Regions from separate parts of the Paracoccus sp. J55 genome, predicted to be linked through region 2. Evidence: riboswitches for the same ligand, from Rfam matches in the RefSeq annotation. Region 2 holds a riboswitch; each other region holds the start of a gene.

What was found. Region 2 has a riboswitch for thiamine pyrophosphate ahead of thiC (phosphomethylpyrimidine synthase ThiC). Riboswitches for the same ligand answer to the same signal wherever they lie in the genome.
Region 1: another riboswitch for thiamine pyrophosphate. It lies ahead of PARJ55_RS0101030 (TenA family protein); the one in region 2 lies ahead of thiC (phosphomethylpyrimidine synthase ThiC).
Region 3: another riboswitch for thiamine pyrophosphate. It lies ahead of thiD (bifunctional hydroxymethylpyrimidine kinase/phosphomethylpyrimidine kinase); the one in region 2 lies ahead of thiC (phosphomethylpyrimidine synthase ThiC).

Annotation. Positions count from the first base shown of each region.
Region 1 is NZ_AZVA01000001.1:206,287-211,419, reverse strand. Features, by position in the region: gene hflC (protease modulator HflC) at 1-2, shown strand, start outside; gene PARJ55_RS0101035 (AI-2E family transporter) at 117-1,307, opposite strand; TPP riboswitch at 1,475-1,606, shown strand; gene PARJ55_RS0101030 (TenA family protein) at 1,673-2,314, shown strand; gene PARJ55_RS0101025 (NUDIX hydrolase) at 2,318-2,791, opposite strand; gene PARJ55_RS0101020 (FYDLN acid domain-containing protein) at 2,862-3,182, opposite strand; gene PARJ55_RS0101015 (M48 family metallopeptidase) at 3,332-4,015, shown strand; gene PARJ55_RS0101010 (GntR family transcriptional regulator) at 4,060-4,704, shown strand; gene PARJ55_RS0101005 (homoserine dehydrogenase) at 4,778-5,133, opposite strand, start outside.
Region 2 is NZ_AZVA01000004.1:83,499-88,631, reverse strand. Features, by position in the region: gene PARJ55_RS0105680 (hypothetical protein) at 163-372, opposite strand; gene PARJ55_RS0105675 (hypothetical protein) at 510-788, opposite strand; gene PARJ55_RS0105670 (hypothetical protein) at 788-1,294, opposite strand; gene PARJ55_RS0105665 (hypothetical protein) at 1,291-1,473, opposite strand; gene PARJ55_RS0105660 (zinc ribbon domain-containing protein) at 1,470-1,769, opposite strand; gene PARJ55_RS0105655 (helix-turn-helix domain-containing protein) at 1,867-2,094, shown strand; TPP riboswitch at 2,335-2,455, shown strand; gene thiC (phosphomethylpyrimidine synthase ThiC) at 2,561-4,360, shown strand; gene PARJ55_RS0105645 (GNAT family N-acetyltransferase) at 4,810-5,133, shown strand, end outside.
Region 3 is NZ_AZVA01000002.1:342,791-347,923, reverse strand. Features, by position in the region: gene PARJ55_RS23840 (hypothetical protein) at 1-577, shown strand, start outside; gene PARJ55_RS0103780 (HAD family phosphatase) at 644-1,246, opposite strand; TPP riboswitch at 1,431-1,534, shown strand; gene thiD (bifunctional hydroxymethylpyrimidine kinase/phosphomethylpyrimidine kinase) at 1,604-2,431, shown strand; gene PARJ55_RS0103770 (FAD-dependent oxidoreductase) at 2,428-3,405, shown strand; gene thiS (sulfur carrier protein ThiS) at 3,389-3,586, shown strand; gene PARJ55_RS0103760 (thiazole synthase) at 3,588-4,352, shown strand; gene PARJ55_RS0103755 (thiamine phosphate synthase) at 4,349-4,945, shown strand; gene PARJ55_RS0103750 (HesA/MoeB/ThiF family protein) at 4,942-5,133, shown strand, end outside.

The sequences.
Region 1 (5,133 bases), on a different contig from region 2:
GATCCGGACGCCGGCGCCGACGGAAGCCCGGCCGCAACAGGAAAGGCGGGACGCATCTGCGCCCCGCCTTTTTCCATGTTCCGCCGTTCTTGCGCCGGGGGCCGGTCAGGCCCCGGTCACTCCAGGCCGATCAGCTTGCTGTCCTGCCGCTGCTCTTCTTCGGCAAGCTCGCGCTGCCATTCCCGCCAGATCGAGACCAGCAGCGCCATCAGCACCGGGCCGACGAACAGCCCGACGATGCCCATGGTCTTGACCCCGCCGATCAGGCCGAAAAAGGTCGGCAGGAACGGCAGCTTGACCGGGCCGCCGACCAGAACCGGGCGGATGGTCTTGTCCACCACGAACAGCTCGCAGGTGCCCCAGACGAACAGCGCCGCCCCCTCGACGGGCGAGCCGCTGGCCACCAGATAGGCCGAGACCAGGGTGAAGGACAGCGGCGCGCCGCCCGGGATCAGCGCCATGAAGCCGGTGATCACCCCGAAGGTCACCGGCGAGGGCACGCCGGCCAGCCAATAGGCCACGCCCAGGATCACCCCCTCGCCGATGGCGATCAGGGTCATGCCCGTCACGGTCGAGCTGATCGTCGCGGGCACGACGCGCGACAGCCTGCTCCAGCGGTCGGGCAGGATGCGGCGGCCGACCTGGTCGATCTGCGCCACGATCTTGTCGCCGTCGCGATACAGCACGAACAGGGTAATCAGCATGAACAGCAAGGTCAGCGCCAGATGGAAGGCCAGCGTCCCCGCCGTCACCGCGCCGCGATAGATCGCCCCGATATTCGAGCCGCTGACCAGCTGCACGATCTCGCTGATGCCGCCGGGCCGGCCGATATAGGTCTGCCAGTTCTCGTCCAGCCAGTCGCCGACCTGCGGCAGCTCGACCATCCAGCCCGGCGTCGGCGCGCCCGAGCTGTTGACCACGATCGCCCAGTTGATCCAGTCGCGCAGCTCGCGGAAGGCATAGATCAGCGCCATGGCGATGGGGATCAGCAGGAAGCAGACCAGCACCAGCACCAGCACCGTCGCCGCCCCGGTGCGGCCCAGGTTCAGCTGGCGGGCGGCGCGCTCGCGCAGGGGCCAGCTGGCCAGCGCGATCACCATGGCCGCCAGCACCGGCACCAGGAAGCCGTGGAAGAAATAGATCGAGGCCGCCACGATGGCCAGCAGCAGCCAGCGCGCGGCCGAGATATTGGTCAGAAGCGGCGGCCGGTGCAGGCGCAGGCCGACCTGTTTCGGGCTTTGCCGCGAGGCGGCGGGATCGTTCAGTTCTGTCGCGGTCGTGGGTTTCGGCATTTCGCCCGTCGTCATGGTCCCGGTCCTGACTGCGGGCGGGTAGCGCCCGCCCTGCGGCAACGAGATAACATCTCGCCCCCGGCTGCAAGACGCAATGCCGCGCCGCAGCCGGCCGGTTCCGGATTTCGCGGCTCACGATCTTGTGGGCAGGCCGTGACAGCCGCCGCGCCGCGCGCTAGTCTGGCGCCACCAAGGGGAGTCCCGGCAAGGGGCTGAGAGACCGCTGGCCTCGATCGACCCGACGACGGGCGGCGCGGTGACCCTTCGAACCTGATCCGGATCATGCCGGCGAAGGGATGGGAAGGATGCGCCTGTCTTTTGCCGGCCTCACCGCGAGGCCGAACTGCAACCCGGTCTCGCCCCAAGCCATGAGGGCCCCGATGACCGAGAGCTTTTTCGAAACCCTGCGCCGGGAATGCGCCGCGGACTGGACCGCCGCCGTCGAGCACCGCTTCGTACGCGAGCTGTTCGCCGGCAGCATCGCGGATGCGGCGATGGCGCGCTACCTGATGCAGGATCACCGCTTTCTCGACGCCTTCCTGACGCTTCTGGGCGCGGCCATCGCCTCGGCCGACCGCTTCGAATCGCGGCTGCGCTTCGGGCGTTTCGCCGGCATGGTCTCGGGCGAGGAGAACGACTATTTCCTGCGCGCCTTCGCGGCGCTCGGCGTGGACGAGGCGGATCGCGCCGCCACCCCCGACAGCGCGCCCACCGCGGGGTTCCAGGCGCTGATGCGCGAGGCGGCGGCGACGCGCAGCTATCCCGCCGTGTTGGCGGTGTTGAACGTGGCCGAGGGGCTTTACCTCGATTGGGCCAGCCGCGCGCCGCAGCCGCTGCCCGAGCGTTTCGTCCATGCCGAATGGATCACACTGCACGATAATGCCTTCTTCCGGGATTTCGTCGGCTTCCTGCGCGAGGAGTTCGACCGGGCCGGGCCCGGAGCGGCGGATCAGGCGCGCGACTTCTTCCGGCGCGCCGTCACGCTGGAACGGGCGTTTTTCGACGAGGTCTACGCGGCCTGACGGTCAATCCTCGACGATCTCGATCTCGGGCGGGCTGCCGGGCGGCCCGTTCGCGCGATAGTCCAGCACGATGCGCGGCAGCGCGGCCGGCGCCAGCCGCTCGCCGGTATGGCGCATCTCGGGCAGGCTCCACCAGCGGAATTCGCGGATGGCGCCGGCCTCGGGCGCGTTCCGGATCACCGGCACGAAATCCTGGGTCTCGATCAGGAAATAGTCCTCGGACTGCCGCCAGCGTCGCTGCCGCAGCGTCATCGCGACGCGGCGGCGCCAGACCAGCGGGCCAAGCGCGGGCAGGGCGAAGCCCAGTTCCTCGGCCAGTTCGCGGCGCAGGGTCTGCTCGGCGGTCTCGCCGGGCTCGGCGCCGCCGCCGGGGGTGATCCACCAGTCGCCGGTGCCGTAATCGACGCGCATCAGCAGCACCCGGTCGTCCGGGGTCAGCAGGATGGCGCGCATGGCCTGTCTGTCGATGATCCGCATCTTCGGCCGCCAAAGGAAAGGCCCCGGCCGCGGGTCGCGTTCCGGGGCCTGGACCAGTCGGGACGAGGGCTTATTCGTCGTCGCTCTCGGGCACGTCGGCGATGTCGTCCAGCGACATGTCGCCGTCATCGTCGTCGTCCAGCAGATCGTCGTCCAGATCGCCGGTATCGGCGTCGTCGTCCAGATCCTCGTCATCGACCAGATCGGTCTGGTCTTCTTCCCGCGCCGCGGTCTTTTCCGAGATCAGCGAGCGCGAGCGGCCGTTGGTCAGGCTTTCCAGCGTGAATTCTGCGCCGCAGGCGGGGCAGGTCATCGGGTCGTTTCTCAGGTCGTAGAAGCGCGTGGCGCAATGGGGGCAAAGGCGTTTCGTGCCCCATTCCTCTTTGGGCATGGTATTCTCTTTTTCTGCCGCGTTCAGGTAAATCCGCTGTCCCCTGCCATAGCCGCGCGGGGCTGTCAAAGCCTTTTCCCCTTGCGGGCGGGTGGCGGTGCAGGGGAAAGATGGGGCAACAGGCGGACCATCGCAAGATGCGGGACATGATGGACAGGATTCTGGTCGGAGGCGACATTCCGGTGACGCTGCGGCGCTCGGCCCGGGCGCGGCGCATGACGCTGCGCGTGGCGCGGGCGGGGGGCGAGGTGGTGCTGACCCTGCCCAGCCGCACCAGCCTTTCGGACGGCCGCGCCTTTGCCGAGTCGCGGGCCGAGTGGCTGCGCCGCACCCGGGCCGAAATGCCGGCGCTGCAGCTTGCCGAGCATGGCGCGCTGCTGCCGGTCGAGGGCCGGCTGCGCCGCATCACTCCGGCAGGCACGCGCCGGGTCGAGCTGACCGACGAGGCGCTGCTGGTGCCGCAGGCCCGGCCGGCCGGCGTGGTGGTCGAGGCCTGGCTGAAGCATCTGGCGCAGGCCCGGCTGGTCGCGGCCTGCGACCGCTACGCGGCGGCGCTGGGGCGCGGCTTCCGGGCGCTGGCGCTGCGCGACACGCGCTCGCGCTGGGGCAGCTGCACCCATGACGGACGGCTGATGTTCTCGTGGCGCCTCGCCATGGCGCCGCCCGAGGTGCTGGACTATGTCGCGGCGCATGAGGTGGCGCATCTGGCGCATATGGACCATTCGCCGGCCTTCTGGGCCGCGACCGGGCGGCTGATGCCGGATTACGCGCGCCACCGCGCCTGGCTGCGCAGGCACGGCCATGAGCTGCTGGCCTGGCGGTTCCGCCTCTGACGTGCGGACTTGACGGCGCCCGGTTTTGTGATCACAGCTGGCGCATGACTGCTTCGCGTTCCTCGGAAAGTTCCGCCCATGAGCGGCTTTATCGCAACCTGCGCCAGCGCATCATGCTGGGCGAACTGCCGCCCGGCCTGGCCCTGACCCTGCGCGGCATCGCCGCCGAGCATCGCGTCTCGATGACCCCGGCGCGCGAGGCGGTGCGGCGCCTGGTGGCCGAGGGGGCGCTGTCGCTCTCCTCCTCGGGGCGGATCACCACGCCGGAGCTTTCGGTCGAGCGCATCGAGGAACTGGCGGCGCTGCGCGGGCTGATCGAGCCGGAACTGGCCGCCCGCGCCCTGCCGCGCGCCCATCAGGCGCTGATCGAGCGCATGGCGGTGATCAACGCCGCCATCGGCGAGGCGGCGGAAAGCCATGACGCGATCGGCTATATCCGCACCAACCTGGAATTCCACCGGCTGCTCTACCTGCGCGCCCAGGCGCCGGCGATGCTGGCCATCGTCGAGACGGTCTGGCTGCAGCTCGGCCCGACCATGCGCGCGCTATACGGCCGGGTCAAGCGCAACGAGCCGCCGCGCCATCACCGCATGATCCTGGCCTCGCTGCGCGCCGGGGACGAGCCGGGGCTGCGGCTGGCGGTTCGGGCCGACGTGACCCACGGCCTGCGGCACCTGGGCACGGCCTGAACCCGGCGCGGCCATTTCTTCGTTACAGAAATCCCCGAATCCGGCAGCGCGGGCGGGCGCGGCCGGCGCCGGATCAGACCTCCTCGATCCGCAGCTCGACCGGCTCGCCGGCGATGACGCCGGTGCGGGGCAGGGCCTCGATGGCGTGGTCGATGGCCTCGGGGGTGGTCTTGTGGGTGACGATCAGCACCGGCGCGATGCCCTCGCTGTGGGAATGGCCGTATTGCCGCATGCGGTCGATCGAGATGCCGCTGTCGCCCAGCACCGAGGCCACCTTGGCCAGCGCCCCCGGCTTGTCGGTCAGCTGCAGGCGGATGTAATAGGCCGCCGGCACCGCCGTGCGCGCCGGTTGCGGGCTGGCCAGCGTCTCGGCCGGCTGGCCGAAGCTCGGCATCCTGACGCCGCGCGCGATCTCGACCACGTCGGACA
Region 2 (5,133 bases):
ATGGAGATGTAGGGTATCTTGACCGGCGGCAGCTTGAAGGATGCCGCCCGATGGGCGGCCGCAAACCGCATTCCGCCCCAGCCTCGTGGGGGCGGTCGGAATGCGGTTTGCGCGCAGCCTGACCCCGGCCCGCTCGCTTCACGACGGGCCGTAGGGACGGGGTCAGGCGAATTCGTTTTCCCAGCAGGCCATCATCCAGCGCTCATCGCTGTCGGGCAGGTCGATGCCGTAGAATTCCAGCACCTGGGTCAGGTCGTAGATGCGCTCTTCCTGTTCCGGCTCGGTCAGCGCGGCCCACCAATTGCGTGCTTTGACCTCATCCGGCTCGAAGATCGATGCGGGCAGTTCGCCTTTGAACGGTTGCGGGGGCATTATTTGTCTCCTGTCATTTGTCGCTGGGTCATATCCAGCGCTGCCGCTGATCCGGCGAGGCGGTGGCGGTGGCCCGTGCCTCGCCTGGCCCATTTCCTGGGCGGGAGCCCCCCGATCAGCGCGTGAGGTTCCTGCCCTCAGCCCTTGTAACGGGAAGCGTCTGGAGGTTCCGGGAGATATCGCAGGGCTGCCAATGCCATCTCCGCATTCACGCCTGCCGGCAGATCGACGGTATCTCCCTCAGCGATATGCATCAGCCGTGCCCGTAGCGTATTCCAGCTGAGGGGGCGGCCGGTCGTCATCTTTGCCATCACGACCCGCCCGATGGTGAACGCAACCATGTCCGGGTTGTTCAGGTAGTCAGGCCCTTTGCGCCGATATCCGTTGGTTGCGTGCATGGTCCCGTGGGAGGTCATCACTTGCCTCCCGTCATCCATGGCCGGATCGCGTCCAGAGCCGCCGCCGATCCAGCGAGGCTGAAGCGGTGGCGCTTGCCACCGAAGCCGATCTCGACCCATTCCGCTAGCCGGACATTGTGGACGAAGAGGTTGGTCGCGCCCATCCCGGCCGTGTCGAAATTGCTCAGCAGAATGTCACCACCGTCTGCCACGAAATCCAGCTTCTCACCATTCGAGAACCGGATGCTGACCCGTTCGCCCGCCTCGGCGTTGCGGCCGTTCAGCGTCACGCTGACGCGGCAGTTGTTGAAGTCACAGGTGCCGTTGGCGTCGAATTCGTTCATCTGGTCGGTGCGGGTGATACAGATCTCGTTGCCGCGCACCCGGCGCGGGCTGACCTCACCGGTCTCGTTGGTGAAAGTCCAGTATTCGGCGCCGCCCTCGATGGAGGCCTCGAAATACCAGCCGGCGGCAAGGGCCGGGCTGGCGAGGCTGATCAGCGCGGCGGTGATCAGATGCTTCATGCTTCCAGATCCTCCGGAGGAATGTCGATGCCGGCATCGGCCAGCGCCTGTGCGATCAACTGGCTCATGGTGATGTCGCGCCGCAGGGCCTCGATCCGCAGGGATTTGTGCGCCTCGGCACTGAGGCAGATCGAGGTGCGCTTCGGGCCGACGGTCGGTTTCCGCTTCGCGGCCCTCATCGGTACCAGCCCTCCTGCATGCGGGGGATCACGTAGCGCAGGAACAGGCCGACACCGCCAGCGAACAGCATGAACGGCGAAAGGAACAGGAAGGCGATCAAGCCGTCGAATGCCGTCGTTTGGTCATCGACCGATGCAACCCAAGTGCCAAAGACTATGCCGGCAAGAACGAAGAATGCGGCCACGCCGAGCATGAAGGTCGATGCCTGGCGCCAGCTTTCGACCGAGCGGCCCCACACCCCGCGGATCGCCCCGCAGGCGGGGCAGGTGGAGGCCTCGGCATGAATCTCGGTCATGCAATGCGGACATTGGTGGGGCATGAAGGGCTCCTGGATGTCGAATGAATGTTAAAACAGGTAGAGTTAAAAGCGTCGACGCACAATAGCATTGTGCATGAAGACGACCCCCAAGAGTCCTCTGCGAGACATCGTGGCGCGCAACATGCGCAGGCTGCGGGCCGAGCGCGGCTGGTCGCAGGAGTATCTGGCGCATGAATGCGGGTTGAACCGGACCTATCTCAGCGCGGTGGAGCGGTCGGAGCAGAACATCTCCATCGACAACCTATATCGCGTGGCACAGGGTTTAGGGGTGGAGAGTTGGACATTGCTGAAGGCCGAGTAGTCGGTGGTAAGGACGGAAAGCTGCCGGCTGCGATGCGGTATGGCAGCCGCAAAAACTTTGGCATAGCGGTCGTTCATCCGCAGTGCTGCGGCTGCCACTGATTTAGGACGAGATTTTCCCCTCGCACCAGGAGCGCCCTGCGACCTCGCCGCGCCTGGTTGCAGGGCTGATATATCTCCGGCAGGCCATCAAGATCCATCGCCTCCGATATTGACACGACGGGGAAAATGTCCAACCTTTGCGCTTCGTCAGGGGAGTCCCGCCACGGGGACTGAGAGGCTGACAGGGGGCAACCCCGGTGACGCGACCCTTTGAACCTGACCCAGTTGACACTGGCGTAGGAAGACCGAAGGGCAATCAACCTCCGTTATCTCGGGGCGCGGTCCTTTCGGGCCGCGTTGGCCCATTGGCCGCGTGGCCCCTTTCGAAGCCCCTGTCAGCCGGGTCCCCAAACAGGGAGACCGCAATGAAGGACCACCCCCAGCCCCGGATTACCACCGGCGCCATGCCCGCCTCGGACAAGATCCATCTGCCCGGCGTATTGCACGACATCCGCGTGCCGATGCGCCGCATTGCCCTGACCGGCGAGCCGGCGCTGACCGTCTATGACAGTTCCGGGCCCTATACCGACCCGCAGGCCGATATCGCGATCACGCGCGGCTTGCCGCGGTGGCGCGGGCAATGGCAGCAGATGCGCGGCGATGTCACGCCGGTCGCCGCGCGGCCGGTGACCGCCGCCGATAACGGCTTTGCCGAGGGCGCGCGCCTGACCCCGGCCTTTCCGGTCCGTCATGCGCCTCTGCGTGCCGCCCATGGGGCGGTAACCCAGCTTGCCTATGCCCGGGCCGGCATCATCACCCCGGAAATGGAATATGTCGCCATCCGCGAGAACGAGGGCCGCATCACCGCCTATGTCCGCGACGGTGAGGATTTCGGTGCCCAGATCCCCGATTTGGTCACGCCCGAATTCGTCCGCGACGAAATCGCCGCAGGCCGCGCCATCATTCCCGCAAACATCAACCATCCCGAACTTGAGCCGATGATCATCGGCCGCAATTTCCTGGTCAAGATCAACGCCAATATCGGCAACTCGGCCGTCACCTCCTCGATGGAGGACGAAGTGGACAAGATGGTCTGGGCGATCCGCTGGGGCGCCGACACGGTCATGGACCTGTCCACAGGGCGCAATATCCACAATATCCGAGACTGGATCATCCGCAATTCGCCGGTGCCGATCGGCACGGTGCCGCTGTATCAGGCGCTGGAAAAGGTCGGCGGCGTGGCCGAGGACCTGACCTGGGAGATCTTCCGCGACACGCTGATCGAGCAGGCCGAACAGGGGGTGGACTATTTCACCATCCATGCCGGGGTGCGGCTGCACATGATCCCGCTGACGGCGAGCCGGGTGACCGGGATCGTGTCGCGCGGTGGCTCGATCATGGCGAAATGGTGCCTGCATCATCACCGCGAGAGCTTTCTCTACGAGCATTTCGCCGAGATCTGCGAGATCATGCGCGCCTATGACATCAGCTTCAGCCTGGGCGACGGGCTGCGGCCCGGCTCGATCGCGGATGCCAATGACGCGGCGCAGTTTGCCGAGCTGGAAACCCTGGGCGAGCTGACAAAGATCGCCTGGGCGCATGACTGCCAAGTGATGATCGAGGGGCCGGGGCATGTTCCCATGCACAAGATCAAGGCCAATATGGACAAGCAGCTGGCGCATTGCCACGAGGCGCCGTTCTATACGCTGGGGCCGCTGACCACTGATATCGCGCCGGGCTATGACCATATCACCAGCGCCATCGGCGCGGCGATGATCGGCTGGTTCGGGACGGCGATGCTGTGCTATGTCACGCCCAAGGAACATCTGGGCCTGCCGGACCGCGACGACGTCAAGACCGGCGTGATCACCTACAAGCTGGCCGCCCATGCGGCGAACCTGGCCAAGGGCCATCCCGGCGCGCGGTTGCGCGACGACGCGCTGTCGCGCGCCCGCTTCGATTTCCGCTGGGAGGATCAGTTCAACCTCGGTCTCGATCCGGACACGGCGCGCGCCATGCATGACGAGACCATGCCGAAGGAGGCGCACAAGCTGGCGCATTTCTGTTCGATGTGCGGGCCGAAATTCTGCTCGATGCGGATCAGCCACGACATCCGCGCCGAGGCCGAGCGCCGGAACGGCATGGACGCCATGGCCGAACGCTTCCGCGATCAGGGCGGCGCGCTTTATGTCCCCACGGTAACCGCAGCATCCCGCCCGGATTGAGCCCGGCAGGAACATGGATCGGCCTGCCGCCCAATGGACGGCAGGCTTCCATTCCTGGTCGCCGTAATCGGGGGAGACGTGAGTATGCGAGCGGTAGCTTGGCCTCCAATTTCCCCTTGCTGCGCCCTTGCGCCGCTCTGCTCTCCGATTTTCTGCGCTACCCACGAGCGACCGCACCGGGAACGCTGCGCGGCAGCAGATTAGGCCAGCGAATGACCGCGAAGGGCCGAGTGCGCGGGCCAGAGGCTGACTGGCGCCGCCCCTGGTGCAAAGAGCGGCAGATCGACGTGAAGAGCCCTCTGCCGTCATTGAAACTGGTGGCGGGGCGGCCTATGTTCGGCCCGCCACAGACGGAGATTTATGCACAGAGGCTTCGATTGACCCGCATATAGCGGCATCGCTCGGCACTTGGGTGCCGACCCTTTTTGCATGATTTCTGTGGAGTTCTCTTGAAGAACGAAAACGTGGTGATCCGGCCCTTTGACGCGGTATCGGATTTGAAAAGACTGTCGACCATCTGGTTCGAAGCCTCGCTAAAGGCGCACCCCTTCATCGGTGAAGAAAGGCTGATCGAACAGCGCAAGCTGATCGAGGAGGTGTATCTGCCGAAGGCGGAGACTTCCGTGGCCTTCCTCGAGGGAAAAGCCGTCGGCTTCATCAGCCTTCTCGACTGCTTCATAGGCGGGATATTCATCGCTCCGGAGTGGCAAGGTCACGGTGTCGGGCGCACGCTCATCGCCGATGCCCTGGCCCGGAAGGGCGAACTGTCCCTC
Region 3 (5,133 bases), on a different contig from region 2:
TCCGCGTCCTTGGATGACCGATACGGATCCCGATCAGGTCAAGGTCCTGATCGTCGGGGCCAGTTCGGCAAAAACCTTTCATTGCGCTGACGTGGGAACCCACGATCAGTTTCTGGACGCGCTATGGAATCGCAATGGTCGATCCTGCAGGGAGATGTATGATGCGGCCACCACCAAACCGTCAAAGACACGACCCAACTTAGCCCGGCTCTCCAAGATGCTGGCCGAACGCGGGCTAACCTCAATGCAGACGAACATTTCTTGCGCCAGTGCGCGCTATGATGCTGATCTTTCGGATGAAGACCGCGCTCATGGCACCGAAATATTCAAGGCCGTGCTCGAACACGTGCCGTGGCGCGCAATGATCGTCTACGGTGTCGGCGCGTCCAAACAGTTTGGTCGCGCTTTTGGCATGGCAATGCCGCAGGTGCCGTCGCCAGATTCCGCGCCCGTGCAGGTGAGCTTCCGAGAGCGGACGGTGTTTATATCGCCGACGCTAGCGCCGCCGAGATACCGCACTTCCGTTTGGCCGTATCTGGAGCGGGTGGTGGGGATCATCGCAAGCACCGTTTTGTAGTCACACCGATATCGATCATTTAACAGCAGCTTTCCGCAAAGCAGACCTGCTACCTGCCGGCCCTCTTCAAATCACCCCGCGCCGCGCCAGGTCCCGGCCCAGCGCCTCGGCGCCGGTAAAGTGAATCCCGTCCATGCCCAGCGCGCGGGCGCCCTCGACATTGGCCGGGCTGTCGTCGACGAAGATGCAGTCCCCGGGCCGCAGCCCGTTGCGGTCCATCAGCAGCCGGAAGATCGCCGGGTCGGGTTTCAGCACGCCGACCTGGCCCGAGACCAGGATATCGGCGAAGATCGCACCCAGGCGGGGATGCAGCTCCAGCGCATGCGGCCAGGTCTCGGCCGACCAGTTGGTCAGCGCATAAAGCGGCACGTCTCGGGCCAGCAGCGCCTCGGCCACCACCCAGCTGCCGGGCACGGTCTTTTCGATGGTGACGGGAAAGGCCGCCAGATAGCCCGCCAGGTGCCGCGCCTCGTCGCCATGCTCGGCGCGGGCGGCGGCCAGCCCCTCGGCAAAGCTGCGCCCGCCGTCCTGCATCCGGTTCCAGCCGGGAAAGTCGATGCGGGCCATCCAGGCCTCGGCCTCGGTCCGGCTGGTGAAGACATCCGCAAAGGCCAGGACCGGATCCCAGTCGATCAGCACCCCGCCCAGGTCGAAGATCACGCTTTTCATCGCATCCTTCCCTTTCCACCGGGCCCAGATCGGCCGGAATTCCGGGCGGTGTAAAGCCCGAAACCGCCGCAGGCCGCCCGCCATCTTGCCCGGCCAGGCGGACAGATGCGTGACACCCCGCGACGGACCGGCGGCGCTCGGCCCTTGCAAAGCGGGACGCCGGGGCCTAGTGTCGCGCGAAAGACTCATACACTTGGGGAGCCCCGCACGGGGCTGAGAGGTGCCGGGCACCGACCCATCGAACCTGATCCGGGTCATGCCGGCGTAGGGAAGGGTAGAGTGATGCGGCCCCGCAATTCCCGGTCCGCCACCCATCCGCCCCACGTCCCCATGCCCGGCCAAAACGAAAGGCGGGCCATGTCGGGATTGCAGCCCCATCCCATCGCGCTGACCATCGCCGGCTCGGACAGCGGCGGCGGCGCCGGGATCCAGGCCGACCTGAAAAGCTTCTCGGCCCTCGGGGTCTATGGCGCCTCTGTGATCACGGCGATCACCGCGCAGAACACCCGCACCGTCGCTGCGGTCGAGCCGGTCAGCCCCGCCATGGTCGCGGCGCAGATCGACGCGGTTTTCGGCGATCTCGAGGTGCGCGCGGTCAAGATCGGCATGGTCGGCGGCGCAGATGTGATCACAGTCGTCGCCGACCGGCTGGCGGCGCTGCTGGCGGACAATCCGGTGCCGGTGGTGCTGGACCCGGTGATGGTGGCGAAATCCGGCGACGCGCTTCTGCCGGACGATGCCGTCTCGGCGCTGCGCGAGCAACTGATCCCGCTGGCGACGGTGCTGACCCCGAACCTGCCCGAGGCGGCGCGGCTTCTGGGTCGCCCCGCCGCCGCGACGCCCGAGGAAATGCGAGAGCAGGGCGAGGCGCTGCGCGCCCTGGGCGCCGACCATGTGCTGATGAAGGGCGGCCATGCCAGCGAGGACGCCTGTACCGACCTTCTGGTCGGGCCGCAGCCGCTGGTCCTGACGGCCCCGCGCCAGCAGACGCCCAACACCCACGGCACCGGCTGCTCGCTGTCCTCGGCCATCGCGGCGGGGCTGGCCCAGGGCATGGCGGTGCCCGATGCCGTGACCCGCGCCCATGGCTGGCTGCAAGGCGCCATCGCCGCCGCCGATGAGCTGGCGGTGGGGCTGGGCCACGGCCCGGTGCATCATTTCCACGCGCTCTGGAGACGGACATGACCGCGATCACCATCCTGGGCGCCGGGGTGATGGGGCTGTGCATCGCCACCGAACTGGCGGCGCGCGGCACTCTGCCCCGGATCATCGACCCGGCCGGCAAGCCCGGCGCGCAGGCCTGCAGCTGGCGCGCCGGCGGCATGCTGGCGCCCTATTGCGAGGCCGAAAGCGCCGAGCCGGCGGTGCTGCGCCTCGGCCTTGACGCCGCCGACTGGTGGCAGGCGAATGGCGCCGAGGTCATCCGGCGCGGCACGCTGGTCCTCGCCCCCTCACGGGACCGGGCGGAACTCGACCGCTTCGCCCGGCTGACCCAGGCGCATCAGCCGGTGAGTGCCGAGGAGATCGCGGCGCTGGAGCCGGAACTGTCCGGGCGCTTCCCGCGCGGGCTGCATTTCGCCACCGAGGCGCATCTGAACCCGCGCGCCGCGCTGCTGGCCCTGCGCGACCGGCTGGAGGCGCAGGGCGTCGCCATCGAGACCGAGGGCACGCCCGCCGGCCTGATCGTCGATGCGCGCGGGCTGGCGGCCCGCGACCAGCTTCCCGACCTGCGCGGCGTGCGCGGCGAAATGCTGGTGATCCGCTGCCCGGAAGTGACGCTGACCCGCACCATCCGCCTGCTGCATCCGCGCATCCCCCTGTATCTCGTGCCGCGCGGCGAGGGCGTCTACATGATCGGCGCCACGATGCTGGAAACCGGCGGCAAGTATCGCGTCACCGCGCGCTCGGCCGTCGAGATGCTGTCGGCCGCCTATGCCCTGCATCCCGGCTTCGCCGAGGCCGAGATCCTGGAGCTTGGCTCGGATGCGCGGCCCGCCTTTCCCGACAACCTGCCCCGCCTGCGCCGGCGCGGCGGCACGCTTTACGCAAACGGCCTTTACCGCCACGGCTATCTTCTGGCCCCCGCCGTGGCCCGCATGGCCGCCGATTACCTTCTCGAGGGCCGGAAACCGGAGTTCATGGATGAAGATCACCCTTAACGGAGAGGCGCGCGACCTGACCGGCCCGACCGTGCAGGATGCGCTGGCCGAGATCGGATTGGGCGCGGCCAAGGTGGCGACGGCGCTGAACGGCGCTTTCCTGCCCGCCGCCGCCCGGCCCGCAACCACGCTGAAGGATGGCGACGCGCTGGAAGTCGTGGCGCCGATGCAGGGGGGCTGAGATGCCGGTCTTTTACGGAACCGAAGTCGCAAGCCCGCTGATGCTGGGCACGGCGCAATACCCCTCGCCCGCGATCATGGCCGAGGCGTTCCGCGCCTCGCGCGCCGGCATCGCCACCGTCAGCCTGCGGCGCGAAGGCGGCGAGGGCCAGGATTTCCACCGCCTGATCAAGGAGCTGGGCATCCCCGTCCTGCCCAATACCGCCGGCTGCCATTCGGTGCGCGAGGCGGTGACGACCGCGCAGATGGCGCGCGAGCTGTTCGAGACGCCCTGGATCAAGCTGGAAGTGATCCGCGACGACGACACGCTTTGCCCCGACGTGATCGCGCTGGTCGAGGCGGCGCGGCTGCTGTCCGAGGACGGCTTCCAGGTCTTTCCCTATTGCACCGAGGACCTGTCGGTCTGCGGCCGGCTGCTCGATGCGGGCTGCCAGGTGCTGATGCCCTGGGGCGCGCCCATCGGCTCGGGCCGGGGGCTGAACAATCCTTACGGGCTGCGCAGCCTCAGGGCGCATTTCCCCGATGTGCCGCTGGTGGTGGATGCCGGCATCGGCCTGCCCAGCCACGCGGCGCAGGCGATGGAGCTGGGTTATGACGCGGTGCTGCTGAACACCGCGGTCGCCAAGGCCGGCGATCCGGTGGCCATGGCCCGCGCCATGGCGCTGGCGATCGAGGCCGGGCAGCTGGCGCATGGCGCGAACCCGATCGAGGCCCGCGACATGGCCGCGCCTTCCACCCCCCTCTTCGGCATGGCGGTGCTGGGATGAGATTGCCGCGCTTCTACCCGATCTTCGACAGCAGCGACTGGCTGCGCCGCGCCCTGCCTCTGGGCGTGAAACTGGTGCAGATCCGCATCAAGGACCAGCCCCCCGCCCGGCTCTTGGGCGAGCTGGCGCTGTGCCAGGAGCTGTGCCGCGAACATCGCGCCACGCTGGTCGTCAATGACCACTGGCAGGCCGCCATCGACCTGGGCTGCGACTTCATCCACCTGGGGCAGGAGGATCTGGATACCGCCGACATTCCGGCGATCCGCAAGGCCGGGCTGCGGCTGGGCGTCTCGACCCACGACCATGCCGAACTGGACCGGGCGCTGGCGCTCAGGCCCGATTACGTCGCGCTGGGACCGGTCTGGCCGACGATCCTGAAGAAGATGAAATGGGAACAGCAGGGGCTGGACCGGGTGCGGGAATGGCGCAAGCTGGTCGGCGCGACGCCGCTGGTCGCCATCGGCGGCGTCACCCCGGACCGTGCGCGCGAGGCTTTCGCCGCCGGCGCCGACCTGGCCTCTGCCGTGACCGACATCACGCTCAACCCCGACCCCGAGGGCCGCATCCGCGAATGGCTGCGGGTGGCGGCATGAACCGCTATGTCCGCCAGATGGTCCTGCCCGAGGTCGGCGCCGAGGGGCAGGAGCGCATCGGCGCCGCCCATGCGCTGGTCGTCGGCGCGGGCGGGCTGGGCGTGCCGGTGCTGCAATACCTGGCCGGCAGCGGCATCGGCCGCATCACCCTGATCGATCCCGACACGGTCGAGGAGACCAACCTGCAC